2 regions of the Variovorax sp. KBS0712 genome follow, and region 2 is predicted to be linked to the other one. Evidence: riboswitches for the same ligand, from Rfam matches in the RefSeq annotation. Region 2 holds a riboswitch; the other holds the start of a gene.

Region 1 (6,722 bases), on a different contig from region 2:
GCCGACCCGAAGCTCGAATCGCTCTCGGCCGGCCAGAAGATCCTGGTGCGCATGGGGCCCGAGAACGAGCGCAAGATGAAGGCCAGCCTGCGCGGGCTGCGCGCGCAGATCGCCACCGGCGAGATCGCGAAGAAGAAGCAGCCCTGAGGCGCGATGCACTGACAGCGCCCCGCCTGCACGCCCTGTAGGCGCGGGCCGATTGCATGCGGCGCGAAGGGTCGAGATGATTTGCGCCTACGACTTCGAGGGCAAGCCATGAACCTGATGAGCGTCGATCTTTACCAGAGCACCACCGACCCCGGGAAATTCCTGGCGCTTCCCGCCGGCACCGACCCGACCGAACTCATGGGCCCGATGACCTTCGACCGGGACTACGCGCACATCAAGCGCTACCAGGCGGCCTTCGCGTTCGATCCGTCCGAAACCTACGCGGGCGTGAACGCCGCGAAGATCGCCGCGGACCTGCTCACCGTGAAGTGGGCCATGTACCGGCGCGAAGGCTGAACGGCGGGCGGCCTGCGCCGCCGCGCCTTCGTCAGGCCTCTTCGGTTTCCTGGTACTCGCCCACCGGCACGCAACTGCAGAACAGGTTGCGGTCGCCGTAGACGTTGTCGACGCGCCCGATCGGCGGCCAGTACTTGGCCTGCTTGAGTTCGGCCAGCGGGAACGCGCCGAGTTCGCGCGAGTACGGGTGGCTCCACTCCGTGCCCAGCAGGCTGGCGGCGGTGTGCGGCGCGTGCTTGAGCGGGTTGTCGTCCTTCGACCAGACGCCTTCTTCGACGCGGCGGATCTCGCCGCGGATGGCGATCATCGCGTCGACGAAGCGGTCGAGCTCGGCCAGCGGTTCGCTTTCGGTGGGCTCCACCATCAGCGTGCCGGGCACGGGGAAGCTCAGCGTGGGCGCATGGAAACCGTAGTCGATGAGGCGCTTGGCCACGTCTTCGGCGGTGACGCCGCTGGTGTCCTTGAGCGGACGCAGGTCGAGGATGCACTCGTGCGCGACGTGGCCGTTGGGGCTCGCGTACAGCGTGGGGTAGTGGTCCTTCAGGCGGGCGCTGATGTAGTTGGCGCTGAGGATGGCCGTTTCGGTGGCGGCCTGCAGGCCCTTGGCGCCCATCATGCGGCAGTACATCCAGCTGATCGGCAGCACGGCCGCATTGCCCAGCGGCGCGGCCGACACGGCGCCCACGCCATTCGAGGGCACGCCGGCCGTGGCGTGGCCCGGCAGGTAGGGCACGAGGTCTTCGACCACGCAGACCGGGCCGACGCCCGGGCCGCCGCCGCCGTGCGGAATGCAGAAGGTCTTGTGCAGGTTCAGGTGGCTCACGTCGCCGCCGAACTCGCCCGGTGCGGCCACGCCGACCAGCGCGTTCATGTTGGCGCCGTCGACGTACACGCGGCCGCCGTGCTCATGCACGAGCTCGCACAGCTCCTTCACGCGGGTTTCGAACACGCCGTGCGTGCTGGGGTAGGTGATCATCACGGCGGCCAGGTGGGCGCTGTGCTTCTCGCAGGCGCGCTTGAGGTCGTCCATGTCGACGTTGCCTTGCGCGTCGCAGGCCGTCACCACCACCTGCAGGCCCACCATCTGGGCGCTGGCCGGGTTGGTGCCGTGCGCCGACGAGGGAATCAGGCAGATGTTGCGGTGGCCCTGGCCCTTGGCTTCATGGAAGGACTTGATGGCCAGCAGGCCCGCGTACTCGCCCTGCGAGCCCGCGTTGGGCTGCAGGCTGATGCCCGCGTAGCCGGTGGCCTCGCACAGCCAAGCGCGCAGCTGCGCGTCGAGCTGGGCGTAGCCCTGCAGCTGGTCGGCGGGCGCGAAGGGGTGGATGTTGGCGAACTCGGGCCAGGTGATGGGGATCATCTCGCTGGTTGCGTTGAGCTTCATGGTGCAGCTGCCCAGCGGGATCATGCTGCGGTCGAGCGCGAGGTCCTTGTCCGACAGGCTGCGGATGTAGCGCAGCATCGCCGTTTCGCTCTTGTGGGTGTTGAACACCGGGTGCGTGAGGAAGGCGCTGGTGCGGCGCAGGTCCTCTGGAATCAGCGGCGTGGTGTTGGCGGCCAGCTCGTCGAAGCGCGGCATCGCGGTGCCGGCCGGCACGAACAGGGCCCACAGGGTTTCGATGTCGGCGCGCGTCGTGGTTTCGTCCAGCGAGATGCCCAGGTGCTGCTGCAGGCGCTGGCGCAGGTTGACGCCGCCGGCCTGCGCGCGTTCGATGATCGCGGCCGTGTCGTCGCCGGTGCGGATCGTCAGCGAGTCGAAGGCGGTTGTGTTCACCGGCTCGCGGCCCATCTGCGACAGGCCCTTGGCGAGGATGGCGGTGAGCACGGCCACGCGCTGTGCGATGCGCGTGAGGCCGTCGGGGCCGTGGTACACGGCGTACATGCTGGCGACCACGGCCGGCAGCACCTGCGCGGTGCAGATGTTCGAGGTGGCCTTCTCGCGGCGGATGTGCTGCTCGCGCGTCTGCAGCGCGAGGCGGTAGGCGGGCTGGCCGTGCGTGTCGACGCTCACGCCGACAAGGCGGCCGGGCAGCGAGCGCTTGAACGAATCGCGGCAGGCCAGGTAGGCGGCGTGCGGGCCGCCGTTGCACAGCGGCATGCCGAAGCGCTGCGTGGTGCCGCAGACGATGTCGGCATCGAACTCGCCGGGAGCGACCAGCAGCGTCAGCGCCAGCAGGTCGGCCGCGACGATGAAGGCGGCGTCGCACTGGTGCGCGTGGCCCGCGAGCGGGCGCAGGTCGTGCACGTGGCCGGTGGTGGCCGGGTACTGCGCGAGCACGCCGAAGAATTCGCCGCTCACCATCAGGTGCGGCAGCGTTTCCGACACGGTGCTCACCTTGACCTCGATGCCCAGCGGCGCGGCGCGGGTCTTGATGACCTCGATGGTCTGCGGGTGGCAGTCGCCAGAGACCAGGAACACGTTGCTCTTGCTCTTCACGCTGCGCTTGGCGAGCGTCATCGCCTCGGCGGCGGCCGTGGCCTCGTCGAGCATCGAGGCGTTGGCGATGGCCATGCCCGTGAGGTCGCACACCATCGTCTGGAAGTTGAGCAGGGCTTCCATGCGGCCCTGCGAAATCTCGGCCTGGTAGGGCGTGTAGGCGGTGTACCAGGCGGGGTTCTCCAGGATGTTGCGCAGGATCACGCCCGGCGTGTGCGTGCCGTAGTAGCCCTGGCCGATGAAGCTCTTGAACACCTTGTTCTTCGACGCCAGCGCCTTCAGCTCGGCCAGCGCGTCGGCCTCCGTGACCGGCGCGGGCAGGCGCATCGGCCGGGCACGGCGGATGGCCGCCGGCACGATGCCGTCGATGAGCTCCGCGCGCGTTTCCGAGCCGATCACCGGCAGCATGCGCGCCTCGTCCGCCGCATCGATGCCGATGTGGCGGGCGAGGAATTCTTCGGCGTTCTCTAGTTCTTGCAAAGAGGGAAGGGCGGGAATCGGCATGGCGGTGAAGGCTCGGGGGAGAAGGAACGAAGGTGCGAGGAAGCTGCTGTTCAGCGGATCAGGATTCGGCGGCGAACTTGTCGTAGCTGGCGGCGTCGAGCAGGGCGTCGAGCTGCGCGGGTTCGCTCAGCTTGACCTTGAAGAACCAGCCGGCGGCCAGCGGGTCGCTGTTGGCCAGCGACGGGTCGGCGCGCAGCGCTTCGTTGACTTCGGTGATCTCGCCCGACACGGGCATGAACACATCGGCGGCGGCCTTCACCGACTCGACCACACCGGCGACCTCGCCCTGCGCGAAGGTCTTGCCCACTTCAGGCAGGTCGACGAACACCACGTCGCCCAGCGCGTCCTGCGCATGCACGGTGATGCCAACGGTGGCGGCGCCGCCTTCGGCCGCCACCCATTCGTGGTCCTTGGTGTATTTGATGCTCATGAAAAAACTCCTCGTGGAAAAAATGGAATCGGGGTGCAGAGCCTAGCCGGGTCTGCGGGGTTCAGTGTCGGTCAGCCGCGGTAGTAGCGCGTCGGCACGAAAGGCAGGGTCGAGACCTCCATCGGCACCGGCTTGCCGCGCACGATGGCCTGCACGCGCGTGCCGGGCTCGGCGAAGGCGGCGGCCACGTAGCCCATGGCCACGCAGCGGTCGGCCGTGGGGCCGAGCAGGCCGCTGGTGACGGTGCCGATGTCGTGGCCTTCGAGCGACTGCAGCAGCGTGCCGTCGCGCACCGGAATGCGTTCGAGTGCCACGAGGCCGACGCGCTTGCGCGTGAGTGTCTTGTGGTCGGTGTGGCCGGCCGCGCCCGAGGCGACGGCAGCCAATTGGGCCAGCACCTTGGCCGCGCCCGGGAAACCGCCTTCGCGCGCACCGCCGGCGCGGCGCACCTTCTGGATCGCCCAGTTGAGCGAGGCTTCGACCGGGGTGGTGGTGGTGTCGATGTCGTTGCCGTACAGGCACAGGCCGGCTTCGAGCCGCAGCGAGTTGCGCGCGCCCAGGCCGACGGGCTTCACCTCGGGCTGTGCGAGCAGCAGGCGGGCGAGGGCGTCGGCGTCTTTTGCGGCCACCGAGATCTCGAAGCCGTCTTCGCCGGTGTAGCCGCTGCGGGTGACGAAGGCGGCGATGCCGCCGATCTGCACCGCGCCGCCGGTCATGAACACGAAGCGCTCGATACCGGGCGACAGGCGCGCCAGCGTGGCCGCGGCCTGCGGGCCTTGCAGTGCCAGCAGCGCGTGGTCGGGCAGGGGCTGCACCTGGCAGCGCGCGCCGATCTTGTCCTGGATGTGGGCGATGTCGGCCACCTTGCAGGCGCCATTCACGATCACGAAGATCGAACCGTGGCCTTCGTTGAAGAACATCAGGTCGTCGAGGATGCCGCCCTCGTCGTTCAGCAGCAGGCCGTAGCGCTGCTTGCCGGCGGGCAGGTCGATCACGTCGACGGGCATCAGGGTTTCGAACGCGGCGGCGGCGTCGGGGCCGACCAGGCGCAACTGGCCCATGTGCGAGATGTCGAACAGGCCGGCCGCGTCGCGCGTGTGCTTGTGCTCGGCCATGAGGCCGGCGGGGTACTGGACCGGCATCGAATAGCCCGCAAAGGGCACCATGCGGGCGCCCAACTCGACGTGGAGGTCGTACAGCGGGGTCTTGAGAAGTTGGGCGTCAGAAGCGGTAGAAGCGGCCACGGGGCACTCCAAAGGGGCAGTCGAAATCCATGGCTGCAACGCCACGGGCCACCCCTGCTGTCCGCTTTACCTGAGAGATTCGCCCCACGATCGGGGTTTGCTCCTTCGGTGGGCCGCATGCAATGCCACGGCCTCTCTCCAGCAAGGAAACGCCGGTGGTTGCCGGCGTCTTGTCAGTCCTTTTGCCTGAGCGTTCGGGGAACCCCTGCGCCTTCGGCGGCCCCGTCGCGCGGGGCTCTCTCCTGACCCGGCGAGTGTAGTGGATCGCGGGGCCGGGGCTGGCGGCTCAGTGCACGGTTTCGGCCGGCGGCAGCAGCTTGTCGATGCGCTCGCGCAGCGAGTCGGCGCGCTCGGGGCCGGCGGCCTTCTCGATCTCTGAGAGCATCAGCGCGGCGATGGTCAGCATGGCTTCGCGGTCGCGGGCCTCGCGCAGGGCGTCGCGCATCTGGTTGGCGAAGCGCGGGTCGCGGCGCACGAACATGCGCTCGCAGATGTCGAACAGGAACATGCGCGTGGTGGCCAGCGAGCGCTTGCCGTCGAAGCTGTCGGCCGAGGTGGCGACCTGGATCGGCTCGGCGGCGGGGACGGGCGTGGGGGCCGGTGCAGGAGGCGGCGCGACCGGGCGCGCGACCTGCAGGTAGCCGCGCTGCATCAGCCCCTGGATCGCCTGCTCGGCCTCGACGCGGCTGGGGAACAGCGGGCTGAAGTCGGTCAGAGAGCGCCGGCCGTCGGCCATGAGCAGCAGGGCGCGCTCACGCTGGCTGAGCGTGCGCTGCCCGGCCTGGAGTTCGTCGCGTGCCTTCTCGGTCTTGGTGGGGAACATGGCGGCCACAGCTTTCGGAGGTCGAAGGCTGCAGCATCGTTGCAAGTGGTGACATCTTCGTGAACCATTTGCCTTACAGGGAAAAGGCGGTGCGCGTCAGTTGCCCGCGCTCTCCTTGCGGATCAGCCAGCGCGGGCCCACGCGCTGCAGCTCGAGCGTCTTGCGGTCGGTCTCGGTGAGCGCGTCGGCGCTGTAGACCTGCCGGAACTGCGCGCTGGCCGACGTGCCCTGGACGCTGATCACCAGCCCCTCGATGCCCACGCTGATGCGCGACTTGCCCGTGATGCGGGCGCGCCGGTCGGCCTCCCAGCGCTCGCGGGTCTGGCCGCGCGCGGGGGTGAAGTCGCTCGCGTAGGCTGCGAGGTAGCGCTCGACGTCGCGCGCGGACCAGGCGGCGGCCCAGGCGCGCACGGCGGTTTCCACTTCGGCGAGGTGGGTGACGGGATTGGCGGGGGCGGCTGCTGGCGCAACGGCTGCAACGGGCGCGGCGGCCGGCGTGGCCGCGATACCGGCGGTGGCCAGCAAGCCGGCAGCGACAAGGCTGCTGCCCTGGGCGACGATTCGGTGCATGGCGTCCTTCTCTTTCCTTCTTCTTGTCTGTCAGGCTCGACGTCGAAGCTTGCGTCGATTCTGGCAGTGAAAGAGCAGGCGTGCGGCGTGGAATCGCCCACGGATTTCGGTGGTTCGTGGTTCAGGGCGCGTGCACAGGACACCGGGTGCTTCCCTCCGCGAATGTCCCCCGCCTTCGGCTCCTCCTTGATTTCGCTGCGGGAAGCACCC
Region 2 (6,722 bases):
CGGACTGACTGACTGACGGGAAAAAACGACGCGCGCGCCTGCGCACTGTGTTCGCAGGCGCTTCGCGTCGCTAGAATCCGCCCGCTTTCTTGAATCTCTGCTGCTGCAAGAAAGAGTGATCCGCGCGCCCCGAGGCACGCGGTCGATCTCTTTCGCCCCGCCACGCGATGTGACGGGGCCCGGAAACCGACACGGTTTCCCCGAATGGAATTGCAGCCATGGGCAGCCCTACCCACAGTCATTTTTCGAGACTCCAGCGCGCCTTTTCGCGCGCGAACATCGCCGTCGATTACCGCGACGGCATCTATCACCTGCGCAACGAAGCCGCGCAGGCGACCGTGCTTCTGCCGCAGAGCCTGCCGCTGGAAGAGAAAGCAGTGAACCAGCTGCTGGCCTTCGCCAGCGTGCGCTCGCCCGACGGCGCGCACGGTGTGTGCAAGGCCTGCGCGACGCCGGACTTTCATCCGGGCTCGGTTGCGCCGGTGGGCAGCGTGGTCGCGACCGATGGCGACTTCGTGATTCCCGCCGCAGTCGGCACCGACATCAACTGCGGCATGCGCCTGCTGACCACCGGCCTCACGCTGGACCAGGTGGCGCCGCACAAGACGCAGTTGCTCGCGCGGCTCACACGCAGCCTGCTCGACAACGGGCGCGACGTGCCGGTGCACACGGCGGCGTTTCGCGCGCTGTTCGACGAAGGGCCGGCCGCGTTCCTGGACGCCGTGCGCAACGACGGGCTCTGGGCGGCCTGCGACCGCGACCGGCTGCAGGCCGAGATCGGCGCGTGCATCGGCCTGGCGAGCTTCGGCGGGCAGTCGCGGCACGCACCGTCGGCCTACACCGGCGCGCGCCACGAGGTGTTCCGCGACCCGTGCCTCGGCACGCCGGGCAGCGGCAACCACTTCGTCGAGTTGCAGGTGGTCGACCAGGTGATGGACCGGCACGCGGCGTATCGCGCGGGGCTCAAGGCGGGCGAGGTCGTGGTGATGATCCACAGCGGCTCGCGCGACATCGGGTTCCATGTCGGCGGCCGCTGGATGGACCGCGCGCGGGCTGAATGGCCGCAGGGCCTGCGCCATCCGAAGAGCGGGCTGTACGGGCTGGCCGGGCCGCTGGCGCAGGAGTACCTCGAAGCCATGGGCGTGGCCGCGCGCTATGCGTGGGCCAACCGGGTCGTGCTGGCCGAGCTGGTGCGCAAGGACTTCGCCGAGCTGCTGGGCGCCACGGCGTCGACGCTGGTGGTCGACGTGCCGCACAACGTGGTGCTGCGCGAGCACGGCATGAACATCCATCGCAAGGGCGCGACGCCGGCGCATGCGGGCGACCTCGCGCTGATTCCCGGGTCGATGGGCGATCACTCGTACCTTGCGACCGGGCTGGGGCATGAGGACTGGCTGTGGTCGTGCAGCCACGGCGCCGGCCGGCGCATGCGTCGGCAGGAAGTGCGCGCGATGCGGCCCGCACCCGGCGACGCCGATGCCAGCTGGCAATGCGTGACGCTGCGCGAAGAGCGCCGCATCGAAGAGGCGCCGCAGGCCTACAAGCCGATCGGCGCGGTGATCGAGGCGCAGGAAAGCGCGGGGCTCATCCGCTGCGCCGTGCGGCTCAAGCCCTGGGTCACGTTCAAGGCATGACCCGAGGGCGCGTGTCGTGTCAGCCCAGTGCGGGTTGCACGGCGCGCGGCGCGGGCGCCGGCATGCCGGCGAACGCGAAATCGACCTCGGGCGCCAGCCCGCTCACGATGCGCGCGATCGACTTGCCCGAGCCGCAGGCGTGCGTCCAGCCGAGCGTGCCGTGGCCGGTGTTGAGGAACAGGTTCGGCAGCTTGGTCTTGCCGATCAGCGGCACGTTGCTCGGCGTGGCCGGGCGCAGGCCGGTCCAGAACTGCGCGCGCTCGGTGTCGCCGGCGCCGGGGAAGAGTTCTTCGACGCGCCGCACGATGGCTTCGCAGCGCACGCGGTTCAGGTCGCGGTCGTAGCCGTTGAGCTCGGCCGTGCCGGCGATGCGCAGGCGGTCGCCCGACTCCGACGTGTAGCGAGAGAACACCAGCTTGTATTCGTCGTCGGTCAGCGAGACCTGGTGCGCCTTCGATGCGTCCTTCACGGGCAGCGTCACCGAGTAGCCCTTGGCCGGGTAGATCGGCAGGCGGATGCCCAGCGGCGCGGCGTACAGCGGGCTCAACGAACCCATCGCAAGCACGAAGGCATCGCCGCGGATGCGCTGGAAGCGGCCTTCGTTGTCGGTCGCCTCGACGTGGTCGATGCTGCCGCCGGCTTCGCGCAGCGCGGTCACCGTGTGGCTCATGAGGAACTTCACGCCGGCCGCCTCGGCCAGCTTCACGAGTTCGCGCGCGAAGCGGTTGGCGTCGCCCGATTCGTCTTCGGCGGTGTAGGTGGCGCCGGCGAGTTGCGGACGGATGTGGGCGAGGGCGGGTTCGATCCTGATGGCCTCGTCGGCCGAGATGACCAGGCGTTCGCAGCCCAGGGCACGCATCTGCTCGGCGGGCGCGAGGGCGCCGTCGAATTCTTTTTGCGTCGTGTAGAAGTGCAGGATGCCTTGCGTGCGCTGGTCATAGTTCAGGCCGGTGTCTCGACGCAATTGCTGCAACATTTCCCGGCTGTATGTACCGAGACGAACGATCTGTTCGATGTTGTGGCGGGTGCGCGCGGGGGGGCACTCGCGCAAGAACTGCAGGCCCCAGAGCCACTGGCGCATGTCGGCGCGGATGCGAAAGAGCAGTGGCGCATCTTCCTTGCCGAGCCATTGCAGCACCTTCAGCGGCGCGCTCGGATTGGCCCAGGGTTCCGCATGGCTGACCGAGATCTGGCCGCCGTTGGCGAAGCTGGTTTCGGCGGCCGGGGTGGCCTGCCGGTCGATCACGGTCACCTCGTGGCCGAGTTGCTGGAGGTAGTAGGCCGAAGTCACGCCGAGCAGGCCGGCGCCAAGAACGATCACACGCATTGCAAGTACCTTTGAGTTTGCAGCGCTTGAACGGCGGGCGTGGAGTGCTATTGAAAAAATAGCGAGCAACCGGACGGCCGATGTCCAAGTTGCCGCTCCCCCTGTCCTCGGTACCTGAGAGATTCACCCTGCTGCACCCGCAGCGGGTTTGCTCCTTCGGTGCGCCACATGGCGTGGCGGCTCTCCAGACGGCTGTATCGATGAGTGCAGTACTGACCCCTTGCCGAAGTTCCTGGGCGTTGCCTGGAATGTCGTCGGGCCGACCTGAGCGTTTATGGGAGTTTGCGCCTTCGGTAGGGCCTCCGTGGAGGCCCGCTCTCCTGCAATTGTTGGCGATTGTAGGCGGGCCCCGCAAGCCGGCCAAGCCCTGTACATCGGCACTTCACACCGATGGGATAATTGAATGTTGATTTTTGGTAAAGCAAACTTTTTTCTACATGCAGGGGACTCCATGATCCTGGTTACCGGCGGCGCAGGCTTCATTGGCGCCAATTTCGTGCTCGACTGGATCGCGCAGGGCAACGAGCCCGTCGTGAACCTCGACAAGCTGACCTATGCGGGCAACCTCGAGACCCTCGCGTCGCTCAAGGGCAACGCGAACCACGTCTTCGTGCAGGGCGACATCGGCGACAGCGCGCTGCTCGATCGCCTGCTGGCCGAGCACAAACCCCGTGCCGTTGTGAACTTTGCCGCGGAATCGCATGTGGATCGCTCGATCCACGGCCCGGAAGACTTTGTGCAGACCAACGTGCTCGGCACCTTCCGCCTGCTCGAATCGGTGCGCGGTTACTGGAACGCCCTGCCGGCCGACCAGAAGGCGGCCTTCCGCTTCCTGCATGTGTCGACCGACGAGGTCTACGGCTCGCTCTCCAAGACCGACCCGGCCTTCACCGAAGAGAACAAGTACGAGCCCAACAGCCCGTACTCGGCCAGCAAGGCCGCCAGCGACCACCTCGTGCGCGCCTGGCACCACACCTACGGCCTGCCGGTGGTCACCACCAACTGCTCGAACAACTACGGCCCGTTCCACTTCCCCGAGAAGCTGATCCCGCTGATGATCGTCAACGCACTGGCCGGCAAGAACCTGCCCGTGTACGGCGACGGCATGCAGGTGCGCGACTGGCTCTACGTGAAGGACCACTGCAGCGCCATCCGCCGCGTGCTCGAGGCCGGCAAGCTCGGCGAGACCTACAACGTCGGCGGCTGGAACGAGAAGCCCAACATCGAGATCGTCAACACCGTGTGCGCGCTGCTCGACGAACTGAGCCCCCGCGCCGACGGAAAGCCGTACAAGGAACAGATCACCTACGTCACGGACCGCCCGGGCCACGACCGTCGCTACGCCATCGATGCACGCAAGCTCGAGCGCGAACTCGGCTGGAAGCCCGCCGAGACCTTCGACACCGGCATCCGCAAGACCGTCCAGTGGTACCTCGCGAACGGCGAGTGGGTGCGCAACGTGCAAAGCGGCGCGTACCGTGAATGGGTCGAGAAGCAGTACGACGCCACACCCGCAAAGGTTTCCGCATGAAGTTGCTGCTGCTCGGCAAAGGTGGACAGGTCGGCTGGGAGCTGCAGCGCAGCCTCGCACCGCTCGGCGAAGTGGTCGCACTGGACTTCGACAGCACCGACTTCCACGCCGACTTCAGCCGCCCCGAGCAGCTGGCCGCAACCGTGCTGGCGGTGCGCCCCGACGTCATCGTCAATGCCGCCGCGCACACCGCCGTCGACAAGGCCGAGAGCGAGCCCGACTTCGCGCGCAAGCTCAACGCCACCTCGCCCGGCGTGGTGGCCGAGGCGGCGCAGCAGATTGGTGCGCTGATGGTGCATTACTCCACCGACTATGTCTTCGACGGCAGCGGCACCCGCCCCTGGAAGGAAGATGACGCGACCGGTCCGCTCAGCGTGTACGGCCAGACCAAGCTCGAAGGCGAGCAGCTGGTGGTGCGGCATTGCGCGAAGCACCTGATCTTTCGCACCAGCTGGGTGTACGCCGCACGCGGCGGCAACTTCGCCAAGACCATGCTGCGCCTGGCCAAGGAGCGCGACAAGCTCACGGTCATCGACGACCAGTTCGGCGCTCCCACCGGTGCCGAGTTGCTGGCCGACATCACCGCGCACGCCATCCGCGCCACCTTGCAGGACCCGGCCAAGGCCGGCCTGTACCACGCCATCGCCGGCGGCGAGACCACGTGGCACGGCTACGCGCGCTTCGTGCTCGAGATGGCGCAGCAGGCCGGCGTCGAACTCAAGGCCGGCCCGCAGGCCGTGGAGGCCGTGCCCACCAGCGCCTTTCCGACGCCCGCGAAGCGGCCGCACAACTCGCGGCTCGACACCACCAAGCTGCAGACCACCTTCGGTCTGCGCCTGCCGCCATGGCAGGAAGGCGTGGCACGCATGCTGCGCGAGACGCTCTGACCGACTGATTTTTCCTGCCCCTCACAGAAGAAGACTCCCATGACGCAACGCAAAGGCATCATCCTTGCCGGTGGCTCCGGCACCCGCCTGCACCCGGCCACGCTCGCCATGAGCAAGCAACTGCTGCCGGTGTACGACAAGCCCATGATCTATTACCCGCTGAGCACCCTGATGCTCGGCGGCATGCGCGACATCCTGATCATCAGCACGCCGCAGGACACGCCGCGCTTCCAGCAGCTGCTGGGCGACGGCAGCCAGTGGGGCATCAACCTGCAGTACGCGGTGCAGCCGAGTCCCGATGGCCTGGCGCAGGCGTTCATCATCGGCGACAAGTTCGTGGGGAACTCGCCGAGTGCGCTGGTGTTGGGGGACAACATCTTCTATGGGCATGACTTTGCCCATCTGCTGGGCGGCGCCGACGCGCAGGACGCGGGAGCCACTGTTTTCGCGTACCACGTGCATGACCCGGAGCGGTATGGCGTGGTCGCATTCGATGCACAAGGCAAGGCCAGCAGCATCGAGGAAAAGCCGCTCAAGCCCAAGAGCAACTACGCCGTGACGGGCCTGTACTTCTACGACAACCAGGTCATCGACATCGCCAAGGCCGTGAAGCCGAGTGCGCGAGGCGAGCTTGAGATCACGGCCGTCAATCAGGCGTACCTCGATCTTGGCCGGCTCAACGTGCAGATCATGCAGCGCGGCTACGCCTGGCTCGATACCGGCACGCATGAAAGCCTGCTGGAGGCCGGGCAGTTCATCGCGACGCTGGAGCATCGGCAGGGGCTCAAGATCGCGTGCCCCGAAGAGATCGCGTGGCGCCATGGGTTCATCGACAACGAACAACTGGCCAAGCTTGCAGCACCGTTGCAGAAGAATGGCTACGGCAAGTACCTCAGCCATTTGCTGGCCGAAGGTGTGCGCTCATGAAGGTCACGCAGACGGCCATCGCCGACGTGTTGCTGATCGAACCCAAGGTGTTCGGCGACGCACGCGGGTTTTTCTTCGAGAGCTTCAATCAGAAGGCTTTCGACGAAGCCGTCGGCCAGCGCGTCGACTTCGTTCAGGACAACCACTCGCGCTCCACCAAGGGGGTCTTGCGAGGCCTCCATTACCAGGTGCAGCAACCACAGGGAAAACTGGTGCGCGTGGTTCGAGGGGCGGTGTTCGACGTGGCGGTGGACATCCGTCGGTCGTCGCCGACCTTCGGGCAATGGGTGGGCAGTGAACTGTCGGAAGATAACCATCGGCAGTTGTGGGTTCCGCCGGGTCTCGCGCACGGCTTCCTGGTGCTCAGCGAGTCGGCTGATTTTCTGTACAAGACGACGGACTACTACGCACCGGCG

Evidence for each region. Region 2 has a riboswitch for glycine ahead of FFI97_RS27700 (D-amino acid dehydrogenase). Riboswitches for the same ligand answer to the same signal wherever they lie in the genome.
Region 1: linked by a shared signal. The riboswitch ahead of gcvT (glycine cleavage system aminomethyltransferase GcvT) and the one ahead of FFI97_RS27700 (D-amino acid dehydrogenase) in region 2 are both predicted to bind glycine.

What each region holds. Positions count from the first base shown of each region.
Region 1 covers NZ_VCCD02000001.1:2,277,199-2,283,920, reverse strand. Annotated here, with positions in the region: gene FFI97_RS10500 (DUF3014 domain-containing protein) at 1-147, shown strand, start outside; gene FFI97_RS10495 (hypothetical protein) at 256-504, shown strand; gene gcvP (aminomethyl-transferring glycine dehydrogenase) at 536-3,445, opposite strand; gene gcvH (glycine cleavage system protein GcvH) at 3,504-3,875, opposite strand; gene gcvT (glycine cleavage system aminomethyltransferase GcvT) at 3,947-5,119, opposite strand; glycine riboswitch at 5,167-5,271, opposite strand; glycine riboswitch at 5,288-5,374, opposite strand; gene FFI97_RS10475 (hypothetical protein) at 5,406-5,942, opposite strand; gene FFI97_RS10470 (hypothetical protein) at 6,039-6,512, opposite strand.
Region 2 covers NZ_VCCD02000003.1:621,208-627,929, reverse strand. Annotated here, with positions in the region: gene FFI97_RS27710 (FIST C-terminal domain-containing protein) at 1-8, shown strand, start outside; gene FFI97_RS27705 (RtcB family protein) at 219-1,634, shown strand; gene FFI97_RS27700 (D-amino acid dehydrogenase) at 1,654-2,961, opposite strand; glycine riboswitch at 3,053-3,159, opposite strand; glycine riboswitch at 3,203-3,294, opposite strand; gene rfbB (dTDP-glucose 4,6-dehydratase) at 3,413-4,492, shown strand; gene rfbD (dTDP-4-dehydrorhamnose reductase) at 4,489-5,379, shown strand; gene rfbA (glucose-1-phosphate thymidylyltransferase RfbA) at 5,419-6,306, shown strand; gene rfbC (dTDP-4-dehydrorhamnose 3,5-epimerase) at 6,303-6,722, shown strand, end outside.